2 regions of the Paenibacillus sp. FSL H8-0104 genome follow, and region 2 is predicted to be linked to the other one. Evidence: predicted binding sites of a transcription regulator. Region 2 holds the regulator's gene; the other holds the start of a gene.
What was found. Region 2 encodes LexA, which represses DNA repair genes until DNA is damaged. Its sites were predicted from a motif close to CGAACATATGTTCG; they were not measured.

Region 1 (5,238 bases), 840 kb from region 2:
GGAAGCCCCACCACAAGCTGTCGGCCGAGCGGTCGAGAAACCATTGAAATACGCCCATGCTCCGCAAGGGTAAGGCAATGGATTGCATCACCTGAATGCCTGTCATAACAAGTGCAAATCCCGCAGCTGCGAGGAAACTGTACTGGATGTTAAACAGAGTCTGACGCGTGCGTTCAGGAGCGGCCAGATTGCGTTCACCAAGAACAACAAACATGGCCCAGCCCGTTAGCGACAGGACGAGTAGCGGTAGGGAAGCACGTCCGATCTGCAGTCCCACCAGCTCCGTCGTCAGGCATGTCCCGATGTTGGTGCCGAGGATGATGCCAAGTGTTCGTCCATAGGTAATTAATCTGGCATTAGCCAGTCCAATGGTGAGTACGGTGACCGCAGTACTGCTCTGTAACAGGGCCGTTGCACCTGCACTGAAGGCCATGCCTTTCCATGGAGCAGAGGTGGCACGATTGAGCCAATCTGCCAACATGGGCCCTGCCATGCGCTGCAAGGCCGTTTCCATCAGCTTCATGCCACCAAAAAAGATAATAAGCCCATAGAGTAAGGGCAATATAACATCTCTAAACATAGAAATATCATTCCTTCCATCCGGTTCCTTAACTCATCCTATGAGTAAGAAAAGACAACCATGACAAGCCTAAAGGAATTCAGAGGGAAGCGACCTAAATTACCCCACCCCAATTCGGAAGATACGGTGATTCGTAACCGGAACGTCACTTAACTGCTGCACCCCAATTCGAAAGATACGGTGATTCGTGCAAACGTAGCGAAGAAGACGAAATTGTTACCGAAGAAGCGAAGCGTGCGCCTTTATCCCCGGATTTTCCCTTTGAGAAAAGGGAAAATCCGGGGATAACAGCGATCAGAGGAACAATTCGTCGCCGTAGCGCCACCTAATTGTGCCACCCCAATTCAAAAGATACGGTGATTCGTGCAAACGTAGTGGAGGGGACGAAATCGAATCTGAAGAAGCGAAGCGTGCGCCTTTGCCTCCGGATTTTCCCTTTAAAAAAGGGAATCAAAAAAATCTGGAGACAACAGCGATCGGAAGATCGATTCGTAACCGAAACGCCACCTACGCGCCGCACCAAACCTATCTTTTTAACTAACTATGAAAGAAGTGGATCTACCTTGCCATCAGTTACACTCGAACGCAGTCGCAAAAAGCGGCTTGAACATGCACATCCATGGATATTTAACAATGAAATTGCCTCTGTTGACGGAAACCCGGAACCGGGAGATCTGGTCAATGTATTGAATCATCAAGGTCGCTATCTGGCGACAGGTTATTACAATCCTGCATCTCAGATCACTGTAAGGGTTGTAGCGTATCAACCTCTGGAGTCCGAACAGATGGACACCGCGTTTTTTGCAGCGCGTTTCCGCGATTGCTTGCGTCACCGGGAACGTTTTATCCAGGATGGAGAGGCATACCGTCTCGTTTACGGCGAAGCTGATTTTCTGCCAGGATTAATCGTTGACCGATTCGGCAGCATTCTCGTTGTACAGTTGCTTACACTTGGCATGGATCGTTGCCGTGAAGCCATCGTACAGGCACTCATTGAAGTAATGCAGCCGGAAGGTATATACGAGCGCAGTGATGTCTCGATTCGTGAACTGGAAGGTTTGGAGCAGACCAAAGGTCCACTGTACGGAGATTGCCCAAGACATGTCACGGTTACAGAGAATGGACTACTCATTAAAGTGGATATCGTGGAAGGGCAGAAGACAGGTTACTTCTTCGACCAACGCGAGAATCGTGCAGCCATTGAACCGCTTATGAAGGGTTGGGGCTACAAGAGTGGAATCACACTACAAACGACCGAGCAGGATGGCACAGAGCAGCTCTTGCCTGTGAATAAAAGTGGTAAAGTAGTTACATTCCCATATTGGGATGGTGCCACTGTACTGGAGTGTTTCTCACACACGGGCAGCTTTACGTTGAATGCTTGCAAATATGGAGCTAAAAAAGTGACTTGTCTTGATATTTCGGAGCATGCCATTGAGAGTGCACGAACAAATGTGGAGCTGAACGGTTTCACTGACCGGGTTGAATTCGTAGTTGCTGATGCATTCCAGTACTTGCGTGAACAAGTGAAGGGACTGGATGAACGTACCGCACGTGCACGTGCAGCCGAACAGAAAGTGGATACATCCAAAGCGCTGGCAGCTGGCGGTAAAACATTTGATGTGGTCATCCTTGATCCTCCTGCATTTGCCAAAACGAAATCAGCAGTTAAAGGTGCATGTCGCGGTTATAAAGATATCAATCTGCAAGGAATGAAACTGGTCAATGAGGGTGGATATTTGGTAACAGCCAGCTGTTCGTATCACATGCGTCCAGACTTATTTCTAGATACGATTGCTGATGCAGCAGAAGATGCAGGCAAAGTGCTTCGTTTGATCGACTGGAAGGCAGCCGGTAAGGATCACCCACAAATTTTGGGTGTGGATGAAGGACATTACCTGAAATTTGCTATTTTCGAAGTGCGCAGTAAAAAGAATTAATCGTATGATTTTCGTTCCAATCAAGTATAGATCAAGTCAAAAGTCCACAGTGTGATAGCTGCGGGCTTTTTGCTGTTTTGCTGTGTTAACGGAGAGGATCTCCGGTTTTACCGGATAGTGGCAAACGTATGTTCCGAACCAAGTCAGATATGTTATACTGGGAATTAAAATCTTGTACGTGTGGTTTGGAGGATTAGACATGTCCGTTCGTTTTGTTATTGGCCGGGCAGGCAGCGGAAAAAGCTTGCTGATTACCCGGGAAATTACATCCCTGCTTCAAAAGGAGCCGCAAGGCACACCTTTGATTTTACTCGTTCCCGAACAGAATTCTTTTCGAACAGAGCAGGCATTGGTGTCTTCTGGAGCAATTAAAGGTACCATGCGTGCAGAAGTGCTCGGCTTTCGCCGTCTAGCCTATCGTGTAATGCAAGAAGCAGGTGGTTCTGCTCGTATTCCGATCGGAGCCGAAGGCAAAAAGATGCTGCTCTACAAGGTCATCCAGCGCCGTAAGGAAGAATTAAAGCTGTTTGGTGCATCCGGCAGCCAGCTGGGTTTTATAGGCGAATTAAATGACTTATATAGTGAATTTAAACGTTATGAAGTTGATCCATCATTGCTGGAAGACGGGCTGTCTGGAGGGAATACCTCATCCACTTCGCCAATTCTGGAGGACAAGTTGCATGACTTGAATCTGATATATCGTGACTATGAACAGGAACTGACCAATTTATATATTGATGATGAAGACACGTTGACCGAGCTGACAGATCGTTTGTCGGAAAGTGCATTGCTGCAGGATGCCCAGATCTGGATTGATGGTTTTCAGGGATTCACACCACAGGAGATGAGTGTGATTGGTCGGCTGATGTTGCAGTCCTCTTCCGTGACGATTGCACTGACATTGGATCGTCCTTATGATCACGGCGCACTGCCTGGAGAACTGGAACTATTTTATCCCACGGCAAGTGCCTATGCGCGCCTGAAAGGAATGGCTGACGAACTGGGTGTAACGAGCGATATAACCGTGCTAGATTCGGAGATTCCACCGAGATACAAGGATCGCCCGGGACTTGCTCATCTGGAGGCTGGTTTCGACCGGCGAATTCGTTGGAAAAGTGAAGGCCTTGATTCCGGAATTCGACTGGTTGCAGCGGAGAACCGACGAGCTGAGATGGAGGGAGCACTGCGTGAGATGCGGCGCCTGGCACAAAACGAAGGTGCGCGTTATCGGGATATGGCGGTACTTGTTCGTCAGTTGGATACCTACGCTGATATAGCTGAACCTCTATTCAGGGATTATGACGTACCCGTCTTTCTGGACCGCAGAAGAAATGAACTTCATCATCCATTATCCGAGTTTATCCGTTCTGCACTCGACATTGTTCGTCGACATTGGCGTTACGAGGATGTATTTCGCTGTGTCAAAACGGATCTGCTACTTCCGCGTGATGGTTCCATCACTCGTGAAGATATGGACCAGCTTGAGAATTATGTACTGGCTTGTGGTATTCACGGGTATCGCTGGACTGACGGCAAACCGTGGAAGTATGTACCTAGCTTATCACTGGAAGATAACGGTCAGGATGGCAGTAGTCGAGGACGGGACCAGATGCTTTCTTTAATGGAGAGCTGTCGAACGGTCATTACAGATTCCTTGGGTGCTTTTGAGAAACGAATGAAAAAGGCAAAGACAGCCAAAGCCCAGTGCGAGGCACTATACAGACTGCTGGAAGATGCTGAGATCGCATGGAAGCTGGAGAACATGTCTGCTGAAGCTAAGGCACAAGGTGACCCCGAACGGTCGAGAGAACATCGGCAGATGTGGGGAGCTGTGCTAGATTTATTGGATCAGATGGTCGATATGATGGGGAATGAACGGCTGGATATCACGCTGTTTGCCGGGATGATTGAGACCGGATTGACGGAACTGAAGCTGGGCCTGGTACCACCAGCACTTGATCAGGTATTAGTTGGTTCTATGGACCGTACACGCCTTCAGGACATCAAATACGTATTTATCCTTGGCGCCGTTGATGGTGAATTGCCCGCCGTACCTCAGGATGATGGCGTATTAACGGAACTGGAGAGAGCGTTACTGACGGAAAGAGGTGTGGCGCTTGGACCAGGTGCAACAAGGCAGATGCTGGATGAACGTTTTCTGATCTATACGGCACTTACAGCCGCAAGCAGCCAGTTGTGGCTGAGTTACCCGGTTGCTGATGATGAGGGGAAAGCACTGCTTCCTTCCGAGATTGTCCGCCATGTACGGAAGATGTTTGGTCTACAAGAACAGCCATTGCTCGCTCAACCACCGGTTGCGAACTCGGAAGAAGCGCATTGGTCCTATGTCACCCATCCGGGTCAGAGTCTGTCAACGCTTATTGGACAATTGCGCAAATGGCGCCGCGGAGAAGACATCCCTGAAATGTGGTGGGCGGTCTACAATTGGCATGTATCTCGAGAGACAAGCAGACCTCAGCTGGAACGGTTGATGGGATCAATCTTTTATCGTAATCGGGCATTACCACTACGTACAGCTACCAGTCGCAGACTGTATGGTACAGAGGTGAGGACGAGTGTCTCGCGAATGGAGCGGTTCGTCGCTTGTCCGTTCTCCCATTTTGCTTCGCATGGGCTGCGTCTCAAAGAACGGCAATTGTACCGCCTTCAGGCTCCTGATATCGGACAGCTGTTTCATGCTGCACTAAGCCAGTTGGC
Region 2 (5,238 bases):
TATCATTTTTTTTAATTGTAGTTGCAGTAATTTCTTGTTCCTCATTGACAGAATCTGTTGTTATTTCATCTTTTGACTCTTCTGTTGGTTCTGTTTGCGACACAGTGGACTCCACTTCATTTGCGACGACCCCATCACTTTTTAAATCGGCATTAGGTTGAGGTGAGCAAGCTGCAAGTGTTAAAAATGCGGAAATAAGCAAAATTCCTGGTACTATTTTCATATTACTAATAATCCTCCTATTAATATTCTTATTACATAGTCTATCAGACCTAGGTAAATGTTTCTGTATATAATTGCAGATATCTCTGAATTTAATGTTAAAAACGAACTTATTTTCTCACATAGTATTGGTGAGGTGATTGATATGTTAAAGGATTGTTAAAGAAAGGTCCTCCGGATCTTAGATAAGTACAAAGGTGGACGGCGTAGGTTTCCTACTATACATGAGATTATAGCCGAAACGGGTAAACATAAGACGAACGTCATGGCTGCTCTTGACGCTCTTGTGGGAGCGGAAAACTATACATTTGGAGGATGGTCTGAAATGTCCTACAAAGTGATCTTAGAAGGCTGGGTGGGGAGAACGTCCTAAGGTAGGCCGCACACGAACTTCTGGGAACATCGATTTTTGGGCTAATATTATGGGGCTTTCATGCGTAGCAGACTGATAGATAACGGATTGTGAGACATCCAGGTTGATTATGGCTGAACACAGAGAGCCGCGGCAACCCTGATTTGGACGATCAGGAAACACAGCGGACCAGTTAGGTACTAGTTGGCTCTTATAATAGTAGTAGACGGTTTATTTGAAATTATTTAACTCTTTCTTTGAAGAGCCGATTTCAGGAGTAGTTGTGGGATTAGACTTTGTACGGTGTGAAATAAAGTTGATGTTAGAGGGTGAGTTCCGCTCGATTTCTTTAGCCGAAATTATCTCGGTTAATTAAAGGGATTGTATCGCTTATGAATTGTGAGCTTATAATTTACAATATTTGTATAAGTTTAATATTTTGTTTAGGAGATTTTTAATTTAACCAGCGCTATAATTTATTGCTTTTAATGTCAGAGTAATAATGCAATCAAAATGAGTATTTGAAATGAGTTTCTTCATTATAATAAGAAAAAAAGGCGCCCACAAAATGCCCAAAAATGTCCCCTGAATTCTTCTTCACCAGCCCACATTTCTGTGTTTATTTGTAACCAAGGATTACATTTATATAACAAAACACGTTTGTTCGTCGATTTAGATAATCGCAAAACTCACTTTTCATAATGAAAGGGGAGTTTTTTATATATGGTAACTAAACCTCTCCATCTGATGAATTGAATCACTTCATGTTTGTTTTAGCGCAAAACGATTGTCATTTATTTACTAACTTATTAAAGAGAAACTGAGATTAGAATTCTTTCTACAGTGCATTAAACTGTCTGAATCAAAAGATTTTAATCAAACTTCCTTAGAAATTCTGATAGCCACGAATAGGAGGGAATACTAGCTTTCACTCTATAAAAATTCCAACCATCGTTCAAATACATACAAATGGATGTTTCATTTGTATGTTGAAAGTTTCATATAGAAGAGGTATACTTTAATTAAATTTTGAACAATTTAATTTTAAATAATTAATTGGAGATGTTAATATGAATCAGGCTAAACAACTTGTGACAGAACAACGTACATTTTTTTATACAGGACAAACTAAAAATATCGAGTATCGGATTAATGCACTTCAACAGCTTAGAAAGGGAATTGAAAAGTATCAGCAACGGATTCAAGATGCACTTCGGGCAGATCTGAACAAATCTGAGGCGGAAGCTTACGGTTCCGAGATTCGCATTGTTTTGGGTGAACTGGATTTTGCATTAGAACACCTGCAGGAATGGGCTGCACCAAAACAAGTCCCAACCAATTCGGCTATGCCGGATGGTGTGAGCACCATTTACCCTGAACCATACGGAGTGGCTCTTATTATTGCACCTTGGAACTATCCTTTCCAACTGGCCTTTGGTCCACTGATTGGAGCAATCGCAGCCGGTAACTGTGCAGTTATCAAGCCTTCTGAATTAACACCAGCCGTATCTCGTCTGACGTATGATCTGATTCAAGAGATCTTCCCTCAGGAGTATATTGCGGTTATGGAAGGAGAAGTCGAGGCTAGCACAGCATTGTTGAAAGAGAAGTTTGATTATATTTTCTTCACAGGAAGCACGGGTGTTGGTCGCATTGTTATGAAGGCAGCTGCGGAGCATCTGACTCCTGTAACCCTTGAGCTAGGGGGCAAGAGTCCTGCTATTGTCCATAACGATGCAGATCTGAAGCTGGTGGCACAGCGTATTGTTCGTGGTAAGTTCCTTAATGCAGGCCAAACTTGCGTTGCTCCGGATTATTTGCTTGTACATGAACAAGTTCATGACGAATTGATCAATCTGATTGGCGCAGAGATCAAAGATAAATTTGGGGACGATGTGTTACAGAACGCTGATTTCCCGCATATTGTTAACTCGCGTAACTTTGATCGGTTGTCGAAATTCCTAACAGATGGCAAAACGCTGATTGGTGGACGTTCTGTACGAGAGCAGTTGCTCATTGAGCCGACTGTACTTGGAGATGTGAACTGGGAATCAGCTGTCATGCAAGAAGAGATCTTTGGTCCGATTCTTCCTGTATTTACGTACAGTGACCTGAATCCTATGCTAGATGAGATTGTTCGCCGGCCAAAACCATTGGCGCTATATCTCTTCACACAGGATGAGCAGCTGCAGGATCAGGTTCTGAATCAAGTATCCTTCGGTGGGGGATGTATTAATGACACACTTTCTCATATGACTTCACACTACCTCCCGTTTGGTGGTGTAGGAGAGAGCGGTATGGGCTCATATCACGGACAACAGAGCTTTGATGTGTTCTCGCATCACAAGAGTGTTCTGAAACGCAGTGAATAATTAGCCGCTAAAATAACAAAAACATGAAAAAAAGAGGTTGTCCTGTTGATCAGGATAACCTCTTTCGTATTTCATTACATCTAGTTTTGTTACTCAAGTTAAATATTAATGAATATCTCGGAAAAGGCCAATGACTTTACCCAGAATACTAACATGTTTCAAACGTAAAGGTTCGAAGGTCGCATTCTCCGGTTGAAGGCGAATATGATCTTTCTCTTTATAGAACGTTTTCACTGTAGCTTCATCGTCTTCAGTCATTGCAACGACGATATCACCGTTATCAGCAGTTTGCTGTTGACGGACAATAACGTAATCTCCGTTAACGATTCCAGCTTCCACCATGCTATCTCCGACTACCGAAAGCATAAACACTTTCTGTTCGCCTACATAATGTGTAGGAAGAGGGAAGTAGTCTTCAATGTTCTCGGTTGCAGTGATTGGAACCCCGGCTGTAACCTTACCAACAACAGGAATACGTGCAACGCTATGAGCAAATTGATGAGAATGCTCAGATTCTTCTTGGCTCAAAAGCTCAATGGCTCTTGGCTTGGTAGGGTCGCGTCGGATCAAACCTTTTTTCTCCAAACGATCCAAATGTCCATGTACTGTTGAGCTGGAAGCCAGTCCAACCGCTTCACCAATTTCCCGTACGGAAGGAGGATACCCCTTCAACCGGACTTCATTTCGTATAAACTCCAGAATAGCCTGCTGCCTGCTGGATATCTTCGACATACCGTATCAACCCCATTTTAGTAACGTTTGGGAAAATTATAACATAGAACCTCCGTTCGTACAAACATAAGTTCTAAATAAAATAGCATTAAATCAGTGTTTTTTAGCTTATAGAACAGAAATTGTCCAAAAGTCAGAGCATAATACTGCAAATGTTTTGTAAAAGGACTTGAAATAAGATATTTCTCCTTCAAAAAAGAAGCGAACAATTGTTCTAAAAATCTATTGAACAAAACAAGTGTTCGTGTTATATTGATTCCAACAGATAGGAACAAACGTTTGGAGGCGGGTATTTAATGAGATATTCTACTTATCAAAGCATTTATGAACCAATGAATTCGGAACTGGTGAAGTCTAACATAGGGAACTACAAGAAGGTTTTAGCGCGTTTCAAGATTTCTTCATGGATGTTAAAGGTAGTCATTACCTCTATGATTATATTTATTGGATGCAGCACCGTTTTAACTGTATTTGCCGGCAATGAGAATGATGTTCTGCCTGGAGGAAAGATAGCTGTTTCACAAGGGGAAACATTATGGAGTATTTCTTTGGAACATAAACCGACGAATATGGATACACGTATATATATAGAAGCAATTAAGAAAGTGAATCAACTTCATACAACTTCCATCCAAGTGGGACAAGTACTAGCTCTACCGCAATTTGCAGAATAAAATGCACATCAATGAGTGTTAGCGCGTGTCAGCTTGACAAGCAGCCTTTATAATGGCAAAGTTAATATGACTTTGTATTTTTGGAGGGGACAAGCTTGGATATAGATAGTCTGGTAGCACGCATTAACGAATTGGCTCGTAAGCAAAAGTCCACTGGATTGTCGGAGGAAGAGCTTGCTGAACGTGCCGAGCTAAGAGAGATTTATTTGAGTAATATTCGCAGCAATTTCAGACAACAACTGGATACCATTGAGATTGTTGATGATGAGAATGACAAAGGCCACCAAGGCAAACTCAAACACTAACGAAACCTAATGATATCATTATGATATTTAGGTTTCTTCCTGTTATTTTGAGTGTGCAATTTATAGGGGGAAATGTTGGTTTGCAATTATGTAAGCCGATACAAAGACACATAAGGGGGATTCTCATGTCGCGTTCGTTCGAGAGAACGGTTAAGAAAAATTCCAAGCAGTTAAATCAGCAACGCAAAAAAAGTGGTCAACCAATCACAGGTACACCAGGTGAAGAAGTCTTTAAGGGACGCAGTCTTTTGTTCCCTATATTTTTGATTGGTCTCGCCTTTTTGTATCTGTTTATGAGCACGTTCCTTGTGCAAGCTCCAATGACAACTTGGGACTGGGTGACCATGCTGCTTTACGTATTTTTGGCAGTCATCTTCATGCTTCGTCGTCCATACATCAAGATTAGCAGTAATCGGATTATAACGACGAAGGGTAATCGTGAACGTTCAATTGGGGTTGACGATATCGTCAAATTCAGAATTGAACCAGGTACAGTTGTTATCGAACATAACAGTCGCGGGAAAAGATGGGTGTTCACCAAGTTATTGAACCGTTACGATACAGATGCGATTGCAGAACGT

Region 1: the regulator LexA is predicted to act here: its motif matches at 2,642-2,655, upstream of addB (helicase-exonuclease AddAB subunit AddB).

Annotation. Positions count from the first base shown of each region.
Region 1 covers NZ_JBBOTC010000001.1:4,868,581-4,873,818, reverse strand. The annotation lists gene NST38_RS21640 (Na/Pi cotransporter family protein) at 1-580, opposite strand, end outside; gene NST38_RS21635 (class I SAM-dependent rRNA methyltransferase) at 1,144-2,520, shown strand; gene addB (helicase-exonuclease AddAB subunit AddB) at 2,720-5,238, shown strand, end outside.
Region 2 covers NZ_JBBOTC010000001.1:4,026,838-4,032,075, reverse strand. The annotation lists gene NST38_RS17910 (hypothetical protein) at 1-223, opposite strand, end outside; gene NST38_RS17905 (aldehyde dehydrogenase) at 1,645-2,946, shown strand; gene lexA (transcriptional repressor LexA) at 3,052-3,678, opposite strand; gene NST38_RS17895 (LysM peptidoglycan-binding domain-containing protein) at 3,975-4,352, shown strand; gene NST38_RS17890 (DUF896 domain-containing protein) at 4,448-4,657, shown strand; gene NST38_RS17885 (hypothetical protein) at 4,783-5,238, shown strand, end outside.